DNA from 2 places in the Turicibacter faecis genome. Region 2 is predicted to be linked to the other one. Evidence: predicted binding sites of a transcription regulator. Region 2 holds the regulator's gene; the other holds the start of a gene.
What was found. Region 2 encodes Rex, which represses fermentation and respiration genes when NADH is low (regulators of the CRP and FNR family bind a similar motif). Its sites were predicted from a motif close to GTGAANNNNTTCAC; they were not measured.
Positions count from the first base shown of each region.

Region 1: adhE (bifunctional acetaldehyde-CoA/alcohol dehydrogenase) is a predicted target of Rex. The motif match lies at 1,904-1,917, and genes of this name have one in related genera.

Region 1 is NZ_AP028127.1:730,738-739,742, reverse strand. It holds gene adhE (bifunctional acetaldehyde-CoA/alcohol dehydrogenase) at 1-1,883, opposite strand, end outside; gene thiI (tRNA uracil 4-sulfurtransferase ThiI) at 2,352-3,581, opposite strand; gene AACH31_RS03495 (cysteine desulfurase family protein) at 3,628-4,761, opposite strand; gene tnpA (IS200/IS605 family transposase) at 5,303-5,758, opposite strand; gene AACH31_RS03485 (septation ring formation regulator EzrA) at 5,967-7,694, opposite strand; gene rpsD (30S ribosomal protein S4) at 8,351-8,950, shown strand.
Region 2 is NZ_AP028127.1:234,316-243,320, reverse strand. It holds gene groL (chaperonin GroEL) at 1-590, opposite strand, end outside; gene AACH31_RS01275 (co-chaperone GroES) at 630-917, opposite strand; gene AACH31_RS01270 (type III pantothenate kinase) at 1,146-1,919, opposite strand; gene coaBC (bifunctional phosphopantothenoylcysteine decarboxylase/phosphopantothenate--cysteine ligase CoaBC) at 1,913-3,124, opposite strand; gene AACH31_RS01260 (ECF transporter S component) at 3,125-3,754, opposite strand; gene AACH31_RS01255 (redox-sensing transcriptional repressor Rex) at 3,974-4,633, opposite strand; gene abc-f (ribosomal protection-like ABC-F family protein) at 4,832-6,748, shown strand; gene AACH31_RS01245 (GNAT family N-acetyltransferase) at 6,819-7,781, shown strand; gene tsaD (tRNA (adenosine(37)-N6)-threonylcarbamoyltransferase complex transferase subunit TsaD) at 8,032-9,005, opposite strand, start outside.

The DNA of each region.
Region 1 (9,005 bases), 500 kb from region 2:
GTTAATTCATAATCCGCTAATGGATACTTAATTCCTGTTTCATCATCCGTAATAACGGCAAATGGCGTAACCTCTGATCCAGTCCCTGCTGATGTTGCAATACATACAAGGCTAGATTTTTGTCCCATTTTAGGGAAACGATAAATACGTTTGCGAACATCCATGAAACGCATCGCTAAATCAGCAAAATCTGTTTGTGGGTGCTCATATAAAACCCACATAATTTTAGCGGCATCCATCGCAGATCCTCCACCTAGGGCAATGATTACATCTGGTTGGAAATTAGCCATTGCTTCGGCACCTTTTTTAGCATCTGATAATAATGGATCTGGGTGAACATCAGTAAACATCGTGTATTGAATATTATAACGATCTAACTCATCTGTCACATGTTTCGTATATCCTAAATCAAATAATACTTTATCCGTTACGATGAATGCTCGTTTTTTCCCATCAAATTTTAAATCTTCTAATGCTACTGGTAAGCATCCAAATTTATAGTAAACTTTTGCTGGCACTTTAAACCAAAGCATATTTTCTCTCCTTTTAGCCACTGTCTTAATATTAATTAAATGTTGCGGACCAACGTTTTCTGATACTGAGTTATTTCCCCAAGACCCACAACCTAATGTTAATGATGGGGCTAAAGCAAAGTTGAAGATATCTCCAATTCCTCCGTGTGCCGTCGGTTGATTAATTAAAACAGTTGTTGTACGCATACGTAACATCATTGCTTCAATATCTGCTTTCGCACGTAATTCATCCGCATAAATAGCCGATGTATGTCCTAATCCACTATGGTTCACTAATGTTTCGGCCATTTCTACTGCTTCTTCATGATTTGAAGATTTGTACATTGCTAAAACAACAGACAATTTTTCATGAGCAAAAGGTTCTTCTAAAGAGGTATCCGTTACTTCACCAACTAAGATTTTAGTATCCTTTGGAACTTCAAATCCAGCTAATTCAGCAATTTTATAAGCAGGTTGTCCTACAATTTTAGCATTTAATGCCCCATTGATAATAATCGTACGACGAACGGCATCTAATTGTTCATCATTTAAAATTAATGCCCCACGTTTTTTAAGTTCCGATTTAACACCTTCATAAATTGCCTCATCGACAATAATTGATTGCTCAGATGCGCAAATCACACCGTAATCGAATGTCTTTGAAAGTAGTAAAGAGTTTACTGCCATTGGAACATTACATGTTTTATGGAAAATAACTGGTGTATTTCCTGCACCTACTCCAATAGCTGGCGTTCCTGAAGAGTAAGCTGATTTTACCATTCCTGGACCACCTGTTGCTAAAATTAGATCCACTTCGCGCATTACTGTATTTGTTAATTCAATACTTGGCGCATCAATCCATGCGATTAATCCTTTTGGAGCCCCCGCTGCCTCAATTGTTTCACGAATCACTTGAGCCGTATAATTCGTACAATTTTTTGCACGAGGATGGGCTGAAATAACAATCGCGTTACGCGTTTTAATCGCCATTAAACATTTAAAACATGCTGTTGACGTTGGATTTGTTGTCGGGATGACTGCACCAATTACCCCCACTGGTTCAGCAATTTTTTGAATTCCAAATGATAAGTCCTCTGATAACACTCCACACGTTTTTACATCACGATACTTATTATAGATGTACTCAGATGCATAGTGATTCTTAATGATCTTATCCTCAACTAACCCCATTCCTGTTTCTTCAACTGCCATTTGTGCTAACGGAATGCGCAAATTATTGATTGCCATTGCCGCCTTGTAAAATAATTCGTCTACTTGTTCTTGTGTAAATGTTGCAAACTCACGTTGAGCAGCTCTCATCGTTTCAAGAGTTGACATTAATTCCTCAACATTTGTAATTCTATTTGTCATTCCGACTCCTCCTCAAAATTGTGAATAGATTCACTTTGATTCCTCTTAAGTATACTACATTGTGAATTATTTGTCTAACAAAAACGTGATTAAATTATATTTTTTTCACAAATTAGTAATAATTAGACACTTAGCTTATTACTATACTCCTTCCATTTTACACTAGAAGAACCTAGCTCAACTTGTTTTTCGTCCGACACTTCATGACTCATTTCCCCTCTTTATTCGCTCCCTCTGTTTAGGTCCTTATTATCCTCTCTTAATGGATAGCTAACCTTATCGCTTTTAAGTAGGTCTCATCATCCTGTAAGAGGCGAGTCATTCTTAAGACGATACTCCCTTTCCATACACGTTCAACTCGTTATGAACGTCCAGCAGCAAATAAAAAAGGCAAGTCGGAATCCACTCACCTCGTGGATTCTGACTTGCCCGTCTACTCACTCGTATTAAATGAATTTGTCTGCCCTTTTAAAATAAATCATTCAGTGCACATGCTGTATTATCTTCAAGTTCAATCATTTCTCCTGCACTCACTGTAATGATTTCTGTTTGATCAATACATTGTTGAACAAGAGAGTCAAAATCAAAGTTTTGTTCAAATTCCACACACTTTTCAAGCGATGGATTTGTCGCCGGATGTTCAGGAACAAAGACCGTACAACAATCTTCATATGGACGAATTGAGATATCATAAGTATCGATTTTTTTCGCAATTTCGATAATTTCATTTTTATCAAGGGTGGCCACTGGACGAATAATCGGCATATTAGTAACGGCATTAATCGCATACATGCTCGCTAACGTTTGAGACGCTACCTGTCCTAAACTTTCTCCATTGGCTAAAACTAAAATTTCACGTTTTTTAGCAATTCCTTCAGCAATACGATACATCATACGGCGCATAACCGTCATCGTATAACTGCTCGGAATATTCTCGTAAATCGCGGTTTGTAATTGCGTAAATGGAACAATATGTACATCAATACGTCCTTCAGGCGCATAATGTGCATTTTTTTCCATTAAGTCAAGAACTTTTTGCTTTGAACGAATAGATGTATAAGGTGGAGAAGCAAAGTGAATGGCCTCTACTTCAACCCCGCGTTTTTGCATTAAATAACCGGCAACAGGACTATCAATTCCTCCTGAAATCATGAGAAGACCTTTCCCGCTAATTCCTACTGGGAACCCACCTAATCCTTTAATATGTTCCGCCATAATAAATGTTCCTTCGCGACGAACCTCTACAAAAACAGTCATATCAGGATGATGCACATCAACACTTAGATGAGACGTATTAATAAGAAGATGAGCACCAACTGCACGTGAAATTTCACCTGATTGCATCGGAAATTGCTTATCTGAACGTTTAGTTTCAACCTTGAACGTTGTTTTAACAGCTGGTTGCTCATTAATGATCTCTAAAGCTAATGCTTTAATCGCATCAATATCATTTTCACAACGCGCCGTCAAACTGTATGATTGTAATCCGAATACTTTATCTAGTTGCTCCGTCACAAGGTCAGGATTTGTCCCATTTAAAATAATATAAAAGCGATCACGAGTCACTTCATACTTTAATTGCTTCAAATCACTTAATTTACGTCTAATTATTTTATGTAAGGCATTTTTAAAATACTTACGGTTTTTCCCTTTAATCGATAATTCACCATAACGGACTAAAATACGATCATAAATCATTTCATCATTTCCTTCCTCGTCTAAAACTATGATTTTGCTAAGATGATTAATATTTTAATTGAGCGATGACTACTTTTAAAGCTTTAATTAACTGATCGACATCTTCTTTAGTAGAACGATCAGAGAAACTAACTCGCACACTTTCTAAGGCGATGTCTTCACCAATTCCTAGTGCCATCAAAATTCTTGAGGCAGCCGCCGATTTTGAAGAACAAGCGGACTTCGCAGAGATATACACGTCGTATTCCTCAAGCGCATGGACTAACGTTTCCCCTTTAATTGGAACTGCGGCAAAATTAATGATATAAGGGGTCTGTTCTTCACGGTTACTATTGATGACAACACCGTCTATTTTTTCTAATTCTTGTATCGCGTAGTCAAAAAGACTTTTAACATGACGATAATTACTATCTAGTGGCTCAATCACTAATCGTAATGCTTTGGCTAAAGAAACGGCTCCAGCAACGTTAATCGTTCCTGAACGAAGGCCATACATTTGATGCCCACCTGTAATTTCTGGAGCTAGATTTAAATATTGATTCATAATCAAAGCCCCACACCCTTTAACACCGTGAAACTTATGAGCAGACAATGATAATAAGTCAATATTCATTTTATCTATATCCACAGGAATTTTCCCAATACTTTGAACAGCATCCACATGAAACTTAACTTTTGGATACTTTTTAAGTAATTGCCCAATTTCATAAATAGGGAGGATCATTCCCATTTCATTATTGACATGCATACATGAAATTAAAATCGTATCTTCACAAATCGCCTCTTGAATTTGTTGAAGGATCCCCTCCTTCGTTGCCGTAACGTCAATATAAGTAACTCGGAACCCTTCTTGCTCTAATTCCTCAATCGTTTCATGAACTGATGCGTGCTCAATAGGAGTGGTAATAATATGGTTCCCACGTTTTTTGTAAGCATGACAAAACCCACGAATCGCTAAGTTGTTACTTTCTGTTGCTCCAGAATTGAAAATAACCTTATGATTTTTGGCGTTTAAAAGCGTTAGAACTTGTTTTTCTGCTTGAATAAGAAGTTGTTCGGCTCTCGCCCCAAACGCATGTAATGAACTCGGATTTCCCCAAAAATTTTCATTAACTTTTACAAAGGCTTTTAATACTTCTGGATCGACAGGAGTTGTTGCACTATTATCTAAATAAATCATTTTGATTCTCCTTCCGACATAAACATCTCAGAACCATTTTAAACTTTTTAACTCGGATGAATTCTTTTTTAAATGAGACGAATTCAATAACCTCTTCACGTGCTACCTTATTGTTTCGACATTATACCACATAACGCATATAATCTCAAATCGCAATATTTTCTGAGTTTATGACATACAAAATGGTTGTTTTATGATCTGCTTACACTATAAAATATGAAATTCGACGTAAAAATGTCAAAAAAATTACGATTCACCTGATATAAAAAGGCATGGTTGGTCTCTTACTATTATAATATGCATCTGTAAAAAATTCACTTCACTTATTGCATTGAAATCATTATTTTTTTCCTTTTAAATTCAAGTGAATGCTTAGAGAAGGACCTTTTACTAATAAAAACTACCCGTCAAACGGGTAGTTTTCTCCAGGGCTATAAGCCCTGATTACCGGCTAGCGTCTCAAGGCGCTAGCTTTCACTTTGTTCAAGCTACTTGCCATTGCCACCTTTGCTCACCCCTAAAGGAGTGTTCGTTCTACTGGCTACCCCTTAAAGGGGTCTTCATATTCTTTTACACTTAATTTATCCATCGCAATATCATGCTTTTCCTGATCCTGAATATATTTCCTTATCGTTGCCTCATTTAGGCCAACCGTACTGACATAATATCCTTCTGCCCAAAAATGCCGATTTCCAAATTTGTATTTCAAATTTGCATGTTTATCAAACATCATCAATGCACTCTTTCCTTTCAAATATCCCATAAAACTAGATACACTCATTTTAGGTGGAATACTTACTAACATATGTACATGATCTGGCATTAAATGCCCTTCAATAATTTCAACTCCTTTATAGGCACAAAGTTGTTTTAAAATATCTCTTATACTTGTTTTATATTGATTATATATTATTTTTCGTCTATACTTAGGAGTAAACACAATATGGTATTTGCACATCCATTTTGTGTGCGATAAACTATTTGTTTGATTCGCCATAAAAATCACCTTCTCTTCTAAAATAGTAGCTTGAACAACTCTATTATAGGAAAAAAGGTGATTTTTTAATGGAGTTATAAACTTTTATTCGCCACCCGCATAGCGGGTGGTTTTATGTTTCACACGCTTTGCGTGTTCAACAGACTAAAGTCTCTAATAAAAAGAAAAACTATCTACTCGTTAACGAACGACATAGATAGTTTTCCCCCTAAACCAATCCCATTTTTACTTGTTGTTTAAATTGTTTAAATGTTATTTCAAAGGATGCTCCCTCAACCTCTTTTAATAACTCATACATTTTTTTTATAACTGTGGCATAATTTCCTTGACGAAATTGATCCTCTGCAATGGTCAAATCCACGACGTACATTCCCTCACGCTCGATATATCGATGACCATAAATCATTAATCGTTCCGCAAGTTGTGCCTCTAAAACCTCTGTCTCTACACGCGTTGAAAGCTCATCAATCGATGCCTGAACAAGCGTCAATTGTTTATCAATTTCCGCAATATTAATCGGAAGACGACCGATCGTATCAAAAAGCAATTGAACAGAAAAATTCGCTCGTTTAATTAGCTCTACTGTTTCTTCATTCTCAATTGGAAAACGAACTTGATGATACATCCCTTTTAACTGATTAAACGTCTTTAACAACATTAACGCTTTTTGACGACATTCCTTTTCCCCTGCATAAAGTCCTTCAATCTCACCATCAAATAATCGTAATTGCTCTTTTAATTCAATGCCTTGTTGCCCCATTGATGTGAGTTCTCGAACAAGTGTTGAATTAGCCGTTTGATTTTCCTCTATTCGACCCAGTAAATAAGTAAACTCATTATTTACAATTTTCAGCTCATTTAAAAGTAAATTAAATTGTTGCTCTTCCTCCTCTGGAAGACGATAATTATCCTTTATATTTTCGTAACGAGCGTTTAATGTTTCTCCTTGCTCCTTAATCTGTTGCATGGTCACCTTCATCTTCATGACCATTTCTTTGATCGTCGTTTGAAGATCGTACTCTTTTTTCATAAATTCAATCATTTGCTTTGCATTATCATGAATCTCTAATAACGTCGCTTCAATTCTTTCAAAATCAAAACGTTTAATCCACTGAGGAATCTCTTCTAACTGACCATGATAATAAGAGATCGTTTCTTTTATCTGTAAATGCTTGAGGTAAACTCCAGATGAAATAATCGTTTCATAACTTTTTAATACTTCTCTTAATAAAGGTTTTAACTCATTTGTCAATGTTTCCTTGTAAAGAGGCGCCCGTTCAAACATATAAGTAATTGTTTCGATATGTGATTTAATTAATTCTAATGTTTCATCTGCCAAATCGTAGTTGCAATCATCCATACATTCATTAAATTTCAAAAAGAAAACTTCAACATCTTTAAATAAGGTCTTCATTTCTTCTTTAAAATCAGAGTATTTTTCCTCTTCCGTTTCATAGCGAAATTTAAGTTGTTCAAAAGAATCTTTTAAAGCGATGACATTTGAACGATTACGCTCTTCTGATTTCTTTAACGCTTTAATTTCTTCAATTAATTGTTCAACTTCTTCTTTTAATCCATCAAGCGTTTGTTGTAACTCCATTAATTGCTCATCGGCTTCTGAGAAGCTTTTATCTGCAACGAGTTCCTCCGTATAAATAATTTGTTCGGTTACCATAATAAAATCTGACTCTAATTTTCCCCAACGACGTTCCCATTGTTGAACCAATTTGACAATTCGCTCACTCTTTTTAGTACTGCGAAGCTTAGCTAATTCAAATGGAACGGTCTGATTAGAAATCTCATGTTTCATATAATCTAAATCATCAATTTTCGCATAATATTGCTTCTTCTTTGAGACAATAATGACTGAATAAATTAATACAATGGCCAATATAACAATCATTAGGATCAAAATAAGTAATTTAAAATCTATCATAGTATCCTCCCACCATGTTTTATAAATGAGTTATTGTTAAATAATCATATCATAATTTGATAAAAAATCCTATGCTTTCTACGGTTTTCTACTGACTTTTTAAGAAACGACACTGATCATTAACCTCTCATTTTTTTCTTTTCTAAATGAAGAAAATGATTGCTTTTCTTATCCTATCCAACCCCTATAGGTCGACTCATCCTCGGTCTCTTCACTTCTTATATTAGACCCGAAGATAGAAAACTTTCACGAAATACCCAAAACGAGAGGGATTTGGAAAACACAATCTCCATCTTGAAGACATTAAAACACATTTATAGCAACACTTTCTGCAACTAATTGTCGAAACCATTCAAATTGATAGAATTTATGATGAAATTTTTAGAAATTGTTTAGAACTTTGATTTTTTGTTGACAATAATATTGAATCTTGATATTATACTGGAGTGCGTTGATGAAAGGCAGCTTTTTATCTAACTGTGATGATTAGATTAAACCTCAATATTCCCTTTAAAGGAATTGATGGCATATCGTATAACCTTTTGGCTGCAAAGGCGAGGATATGGGATTTTAATCTAACTTATAGTATCGGATAAATTTTCTCCTTTTTTGATATGCAAAATCAAAATTCTGACAAATTAAAAGGAGGTCATAGCATGGCTCGTTATACTGGACCAAGCTGGAAAATTTCTCGTCGTTTAGGATACTCAATCTTAGAAAACGGTAAAGAATTACAAAAACGCCCTTATGCACCTGGGCAACACGGACAAGCACGTAAAAAAATCTCTGAATACGGATTACAATTACAAGAAAAACAAAAATTACGTCATGCATATGGAATGACTGAGCGTCAATTCCGTCGTACATACGACCGCGCTGGTAAATTACAAGGTAAACATGGTGAGAACTTCTTATACTTATTAGAATCTCGTCTTGATAACTTAGTATACCGTTTAGGATTAGCTAACACTCGTCGTCAAGCACGTCAGTTAGTTAACCATGGTCACATCTTAGTAGATGGACAACGCGTTGATATCCCATCTTACTCAGTAAAACCAGGACAAACAATCAGCGTTCGTGAAAAATCAGCTAACTTAGCTATTATCAAAGCTGCTTTAGAAGGAACTGTTCACCGTCCAGACTTCGTATCATTCGATGAAGCTACAATGACTGGAACATTCGTACGTTTACCAGAACGTTCTGAAGTATTCGCTGATATCCACGAAAACTTAATCGTAGAGTTCTACAGCCGTTAATCTTTAATCTAACGGTAAAAAAGACTTCGAGCAATCGAAGTCTTTTTTTTATTCA
Region 2 (9,005 bases):
TATCCGCGGTCAAACTGCATCCCCTCAACAATATCCATTGTCGTTTCAAAACCTTTTGACTCTTCAAGTGTAATAACACCATCATTTCCAACTCGCTCCATTGCCTCAGCAATCAGTTTACCGATTTCCTCATCTGCTGCTGAAATAGCTGCTACGTTAGCAATTGATTCTTTGCCTTCAATTGGTTTTGAATTAGCCTTTAATGCTTCTACCGCTACTTTCACGGCACGCTCAATTCCACGGCGAATCGTTATTGGATTGGCTCCAGCCACAATATTTTTATTTCCTTCCCTAATCATCGCCTGTGCTAAAACTGTCGCTGTTGTCGTTCCATCACCCGCAACATCATTTGTTCGACTTGCAACTTGAGCAACTAATCTAGCTCCCATATTTTCAAATTTATCCTCTAACTCAATTTCCTTAGCTATTGAGACACCATCATTAATAATTTGGGGCGTTCCAAACTTTTGTTCTAAAATAACATTTCGTCCCTTTGGTCCTAAAGTTACCTTCACCGTATCAGCTAACTTATCCACACCACGAATCATTGCACGGCGGGCATCTTCTGCAAATAAAATCTCTTTTGCCATACTATAAAATCCTCCCTTATATTAATATCTATTTATAACTTACTCAACAACCGCTAAAACATCATCCGATGATAAAATAACTAAATCTTTTCCTTGATGGGAAACTTTTGTTCCCGCAAATCCATTATAAATGACACGTTGTCCTACACTAACAGAAGGCGTCTTAAGCGTTCCATTCTCTAAACACTTTCCTTCCCCAACGGCCACGATAACACCCTCTGAGTGACTTGGCTTTGAAGTCTCTTTTGAAAGAATGATCCCACTTGCCGTTTTCTTCTCAAGCTCAACAATTTCGATAACAACATTATCGTTTAATGGTCTTAACATGTCTTTCCCTCCTCGTTTTTATCACTCTATTATAATGAGTGCTATTAAATAAATTATACAGAGATGAATAAATAATGGCAATAATTTTAAGAAAAAATCCTTTTTATTATTATCTACCTACTGATTAATATGCTTCTTAGATCTATTTATTCCAAATACATGGGAGAGCCTTTTATTTATGATAAAAAAAGACCAAGTGTGGCACTTGGTCCCTATTTTTTAAAAGGTTTAAAATCCGCCTTTATTTTTATGATAAATGATTCTCATTCCTTTAAATGCAAGATCTGGATCATAAACATCAATCATATCAGTTTCGTTATATATAATGCGCCCCAATCCCCCTGTGGCCACTACTTTGATATCCTTTCCAACTGCCTCTTTTACCTTCTTAATAATATATTCTGTTTGGCCAATGTAACCGTAAACCAAACCACCTTGCATACTAGTAATCGTATTACGGCACATAATCGTTTCTGGCTTCTTAATTTCAATCTCTGGTAATTTAGCTGCCTGCGTCCATAGCGCCTGTGCCGAAATTTCAATCCCTGGAGAAGTTACTCCAAATTCAAACTCCCCGTTCTCATTTACATAATCATAAGTTGTGGCAGTTCCAAAGTCAATAACAAGCGCAGGGCCTCCATAAATATAATAAGCAGCCGCAATATCTACAATACGATCCGCCCCAACTTCACGAGGATTTTCCGTTCTAACACTAATTCCAGTCTTAATTCCAGGCCCTACAATCATTGGTTCAATATTAAAATATTTACGAATAGCATTAGTTAATGAATGCATAATTTTAGGAACTACACTCGAAATTAAAACAGCCTCTACCGCTTGGGGATTAATATCCTTTGTTTGAAGAAAAGAAAATAACGTAATTCCAAACTCATCAGATGTTCTTTGTAATTTAGTTGTTAAACGAAATGTAGCAATTAAATCGTCTTTATCATATACCCCTAACGTAATGTTAGTATTTCCGACATCAATAACGATTAACATATTGTTCCCCTTTTCTTTATTAAAATCTTCAATAACTGTTCCATAATTTCATATCCGAGGGCTTCCTTAGACATCTTATTCAATTTCACGATTCCATCTCTTTGAATAAGCGTCACCACATTTGTATCCCCCTTAAAACCTGCAAATTCTTCATTTAATTGGTTGGCAACGATTAAATCCGCATTTTTACCTAACAATTTTTTAGTGGCGTTTTCTTCTAAATTTTCAGTTTCCATTGCAAATCCACATATCACTTGGCTATCTTTTTTTTCTTTCCCCATAGCTAATAAAATATCTTTGTTCATGACTAAATCAAGTGTCGTCTGTTGACTTTGTTTCTTTAACTTATGTGGATTCACAAAAGAGGCCCTATAATCAGAGACTGCGGCAGATTTAATTAAAATATCATACTGATCTTTTAATCCAGATACTTCCTGAAACATTTCATCTGCTGTTCTTACTTCGATAATCGTCATAAAAACAGGTTTTCTCAAAGAAGTAGGCCCCGTTATAAGCGTCACCTCAGCACCTAAATTACGTGCGGCTCTCGCTAAGGCGTACCCCATTTTACCACTAGAATGATTCGTTATAAATCGTACAGGATCAATATCCTCCTGTGTAGGCCCGGCCGTCACAACAACCTTAATCCCAGCTAAAGGCTTATCCTTAATCAATAAACACTCAATGGCATCCTCAATATCTTCAATTTCTGCCAGGCGACCTTTTCCGACATCTCCACAAGCTAAGTAACCACTAGCAGATTCAATAATAGTCATCCCAAATTCCCTACATTGCTGGATATTACGTTGAGTAATTGGGTTATTCAACATCCCTGTATTCATTGCCGGAGCAATTAATTTAGGACAATTGGCAGCTAAAAAAGTTGTTGTTAACATATCATCAGCAATTCCATGGGCAATCTTCGCAATACAATTGGCTGATGCAGGTGCTAAGACAAATACATCCGCACGTTTAGCCAATGAAATGTGGTTAACGTCATACTGAAAATTTCGATCAAATGTTCCTACTGATACCCGATTATGCGTTAACGTTTCAAACGTCATCGGAGTAATAAACTCCGTTGCATTTTTTGTCATAATCACATGGACATCATAGCCCTTTTTATATAAATTACTCGCTAACTGTGCAGTCTTATAAGCGGCAATCCCCCCACAGATTCCAATGACTACTGTTTTTTTTTCCATTTACATCACCTTCTTAGTTATAGGTTCTAAAACCTTAGTTAGTGGTGCCACGATAACAACCGCTAAAATAGCTTCTAATAAACTATTTGTTGTAATAACACCTAATAATAAACCAAACAATGCTGAAACTTCAACACCCTTTGCCGACGCATAGCTTGGGCCAAAAAATACATAAATCATGCCTAATACTAAAATAGAATGAATAATTGTGCACACTAATGCCGTAAAACTACTTCCGATAACGGATAATTTATTGCCCTTATGTTTAAATAATTGATAGATTATCGCAGCTAAAACACCCAGTAATACGCGCGGCACAATCGCAATCACAAGACTCCAAAAATTTCCGCTATAATCGCCCAATGAATAAAAAGGAGTAAACACAAAAGACGTAATCGTAGGCGTCAATGTATTAATAACGACACTACTTACCCCAAAAACTAAACCTGTTATAGCCCCACCTTTTATGCCTAACAAAATTCCAGCTAAAATAACAGGAATATGCATCGTTGTAGCACGTACAAGTCCTAAAGGAATATACCCAAGCGGGGTTAACATTAAAATAACCTGGATACTGCAAAACATAGTTACTAAAATTAAAAACTTCATTCTCTTTCTTGCCTGATTCATCTTATCTTCTCCTCCACTGTCGCTCTCCTTTAGATGCAACGTCTCGAATAATCGTATGAAAAACGTTAGCTTCTTCTTAATTGATGTCAAAATAATCACCATTAACAACCGCTAACATTCTCATCGCCCACAATTATACCTATTTTTATGAATAATGGCAACAATTTACCATTAATAGAAAAAATCTATTCTCATATGAGAATAGATTTTTCATTCGACTTATTTTTTTAGCTGTTCGCGTTGAAAAACATAAAAGAATAACGTTTCTAACTCCATATTTAAATCAACTTCATGAACAAGGATATCCTCACTCACATTAATAACAGTTGAAGAAAGATTCAGAATTCCTTTAATACCTAATCCCTCTAATGAAGTCGCTACTTTTTGAGCAACAAATGGTGGAACCGCTAAAATCACATAGGTTACATGATTCTCTTCAATGTATGAAGATAAATTATCTAAATGATAGATCGGCAACTCCCCAATATGCTGACCCACTAAACTTTCATCTATATCAAATCCTGCGACTAAATTAACAGGTGTTCTAAATAATCGTCTTTTAAACTTATCCGAACTAAAATACTTTACTAAAGCGCGCCCTAAGTTTCCAACCCCAATCAAAATACAACGTTGCGCGTCATCTGGTTTCAATAAATTATTAAATGCCTCTAATACCACACGTACTTCGTATCCATAACCTTGGCGACCTAATTCACCTAAATATGAAAAATCACGTCGGATAGTTGCAGAATCAATCCCTATTTTTTGACTTAACTCTCCCGATTGAATTCGTCTCACTCTCATCTCATCGAGTTCTACGAAACAACGACGATAAAGTGCTAATCGTTTAAGTGTTGCGTTTGGTATATTTGATAGCATACAAAACCTCCTTTATCATATTTAAATAATAACATGAAAACAAATCATTGTGAATAGTATCCACAAATAAAACATCTATATGTTAAATTTTAAAGATTATTTGAGGCACTCCGTTGCCTATCTCTGATTTAAGCATTATACTTAAGATATTATCTTAAATGAGTGAATCTTCTAAGAAGTTAGTAAAGGAGAAACAAAATGATTTTATTACAAACAAGTAAACTAACTAAACTTTATTCGGGGACCCCAATTCTTGAAAATGTTCAATTTGAGGTAAAAAAGGGGGAACGCATTGCCGTTGTTGGGCGTAACGGGGCAGGAAAGTCTACCTTACTAAAAATGATTGCAGATGAAATTGACTATGATAGTGGGGAAATCCATAAGCCGCAAAGCGTCATCCTCGGATATTTTGCGCAATCTAGCCATATCAATTCAAATGATACCATTTATAATGAAATGTTAAAGGTTTTCCAAAAAACAATTATGCTTAAAGGTCAATTAGAAGCACTAAGTTTAAAAATGGCTGAAGAAGATCCAACGAGCGAGAACTATCTAAAAATTATTGATCAATATCAACAATTAAACCATCAATTTGAATTAATGAGTGGGTATACTTATGAATCAGAAATTAATAATATTTTAAATCGTTTTAAATTTAACGAAATCGGATTCGACCAAAAAATTTCTAACCTCAGTGGAGGACAAAAAACGAGATTAGCACTCGCTAAATTATTACTTCAAAAACCTGATCTTTTAATTCTCGATGAACCAACCAACCATTTAGATATTGATACCATTGAATGGCTTGAAGGTTATTTAAAAAAATACCCAGGTGCTGTTGTTATTGTTTCCCATGATAGATACTTCCTTGACCAGATAGCCACAACCGTCTATGAAATTGAGTACCGTAAATGTACAAAGTATAAGGGGAATTACTCAGACTATATGGATCAAAAGGCCATTTCCTACGCTGCCTTAATGAAACAATATGAAAAGCAACAAAAAGAAATCTCGAAGATGGAAGACTTTATTAGCCGAAATATAGTTCGTGCCTCAACAACTAAAAGAGCTCAATCGCGTAGAAAGCTCCTAGATAAAATGGAACGAATCGAAATGCCTAAATTAAATGATAAGTCTATAGGGATTACCTTTGAAATCGATCGTCGTAGTGGAAACGATGTTCTCAAGGTAGAAAATGTAGCCGTTGGATATGATGATAATAAGCCAATCTCAGATCATTTGGATTTCCATATCAATCGCCTTGAACGCGTGGCTCTCATCGGACCCAATGGAATTGGAAAATCTACAATCTTAAAAACAATCGCCGGGGACCTTCCACCACTAGAAGGTGATATTTTCTACGGAAAAAGCCTTGATATGGGATACTTTGATCAAGAGCAGGCTAATTTAACCTCAAATAATACAGTACTAAATGAGGTTTGGAACGTTTTCCCGAATAGACTAGAAAAAGATATTCGAACTCTACTTGGAAACTTTTTATTCACCGGTGATGATGTATTTAAAACAGTGCACCAACTCTCGGGTGGAGAAAAAGTCCGTCTTACCCTATGTAAACTCATGCTCCAAAGAAATAACTTCTTACTTTTAGATGAGCCAACTAACCACCTTGATATCGATAGCAAAGAAATGTTAGAACTTTCCCTCGAAGATTATGAAGGTACACTCTTTTTCATTTCACATGATCGTTACTTTATCGATAAAATTGCTACACGTATTTTAGAAGTAACGCCACATGGGGTCGTCTCTTATCTAGGAAACTATTCTGACTATATCGAAAAGAAACGTCTGATTAATGAACAAATGGCGTCTCAACAAAATGAAATGGCGAACAGTTCAACAAATAGCATTACCGACTATCAAAAACAAAAGGAACAACGACGATTAGAACAACAACGTAAACGACAATTAGAAGACATTGAAAATAAAATAAATGCGTATGAAGAAGAACTGGCTTACAAAAAGGCTGAGCTCTTCCAAGAAGAAGTTTACTTAGATTCGCAAAAATCGGCTCTAGTCCAATCTCGTATTGAAGAATTGGAGGAACTTCTTTTAGAAGCTATGGACACCTGGGAATCACTAGCACAAATAGATTAATAAAAACTCTATCTCATATGAGATAGAGTTTTTTCATATAATGAATCATCTTATCTACAGGAGGACAGGCATGGAAGCTAAAGAAATAACTATTCACAAGAAGGCATTTTTAACTTATCAACAATGGAGTCAATGGAAAAATGATAATCATTGTCAGACAATCTCTCCTGATTTTGATTGTGTCATTCAATCTGGGGATAACCCTGAAAATTCGACATCATACTTACTTAAAAGTATAGAAAATCAAATACAAGGTATACTTCAACTTGATCGCTCAAATCAAGATAACCGCTGTCTTCGTTTAGAATTCGAACTCGATTTAGAACATTCCTACATAGAAATGAAGAGGGTCTTAACACGACTAATCACCCAACTATTTGAAGAGGACATTCATCGAATCGAAATTGAGACTCCCCTCTTAAAACCTATACACCATCAATTTTTAACGGAAATAGGATTTAGGCATGAAGGCATTCGGCAACAAGCATTTTACAGCAAAGGGTCATATGAAGATATACATCTATATGGACAAATAAAAAAAGAACCAAGCAGACAGTTACAGGACTACCTCGATTATGCACTTCCACATTATCACAATCCTGAATCGCTTTACTCTATCATAAACCATCTTGGATTTTTTAATCCCGAGCAGTTAAATACTTCAAAATTATACTTTCTAGCAACATTCTGTGGATTACTTGAAAAACTACAAACTAATAGTAAGTTTATTCATGAAACCCTAATTAAATTAAACGATCTAAATTGGTCTGCTAAAGAAATTAACGAGGCATTACATAGCTTAGCTCGACAGTTATCCACACCTCTTACAGAGGAAGAAAAAATAATCCATGATCTTTATTATATTGAACAGATTAGCGCCTCTACCCTCATGAAAGTCATTTCAACAGAAGGATTAAATTCTAGTCTCATTCATAAAATAATAGAGGGCGATTTTCAATTTTTCACTTCCATAGGAAAACAAATGGGGTTAGAAAGATTAGAATATACGCAAAAAATAATTGCTCAATTATAGTGTTTCTCCTTATTGATAAATATAGCTCAATGGGGATGAGATCGTCATGATTTATAAGATGACTTAATTAATAGAGCTAACTATTAAACGAATCAACTCTATATAAAGAAAAGGCTCCTTCATCTTTTATTACCTACTTTGGGTACTAATCATTAGGCGGTAGAGATGTCAGACAATCATCTTGATCAAAATCTTAGACGATGTCTTTTATATAAAAAAACGGACCAATGTCGTCCGTTTTTTTATTCCTTTAAATAGATTTTAATTCCATACCTGATTGCCCATTCATCTCCATATTACTACGATGACCTCTTAAATAAGCCTGTGTTCCAGCGGCTCCAATCATTGCAGCATTATCGGTACACAACGAAAGCGGTGGAATTGTTAGTTTGAATTGCCCCTGTGCCTTAACCGCATTTTCAAGTGCGTGTCGCAATCCTTTGTTTGCCGAAACACCACCGGCTACAATAATTTGTTTAACATGAAACTCTTTTGCCGCACGCATCGTTTTCTCAACTAAAACTTCTACCACACTCGCTTGGAAACTTGCCGCTAAGTTTTCAGGTATAATCTCCTCGCCCCTTTGCTTAGCATTATGCACCGTATTGATTACTGCTGACTTCAGTCCAGAAAAACTAAAATCATACGAATCCTTATCCAGCCAAACCCGTGGTAATTTATAAGTGTCTTCCCCTAAAGCAGCTAAGCGGTCAATATGCGGACCTCCCGGATACGGTAATTTTAAAGTGCGCGCAACCTTATCATAGGCTTCCCCTACAGCATCATCTAACGTCTCACCAATAACCTTAAACTGATAATGGTCTTCCATATAAACTAATTCCGTATGTCCCCCCGAAACAACCAATGCAAGTAAAGGAAATTGAAGAGGTTCTACAAGTTGATTAGCATAAATATGCCCGGCAATGTGATGTACCCCCACAAGTGGAATATCATGTGCAAAGGCAAGTGCTTTAGCAGCATTAATCCCAATAAGTAATGAACCAATTAATCCCGGCCCCTCTGTTACCGTGATAGCGTCTATATCTTTCCAATCTATATTAGCCTTTAATAAAGCTTCTTCAAATACCATCGTTACATTCTCAACGTGATGGCGGCTTGCCACCTCTGGCACCACCCCCCCGAAACGTTTATGACTTTCAATTTGTGAAGAAACAACATTCGACAATATCTCAATACCATTTTTAATAACGGCCACACTTGTTT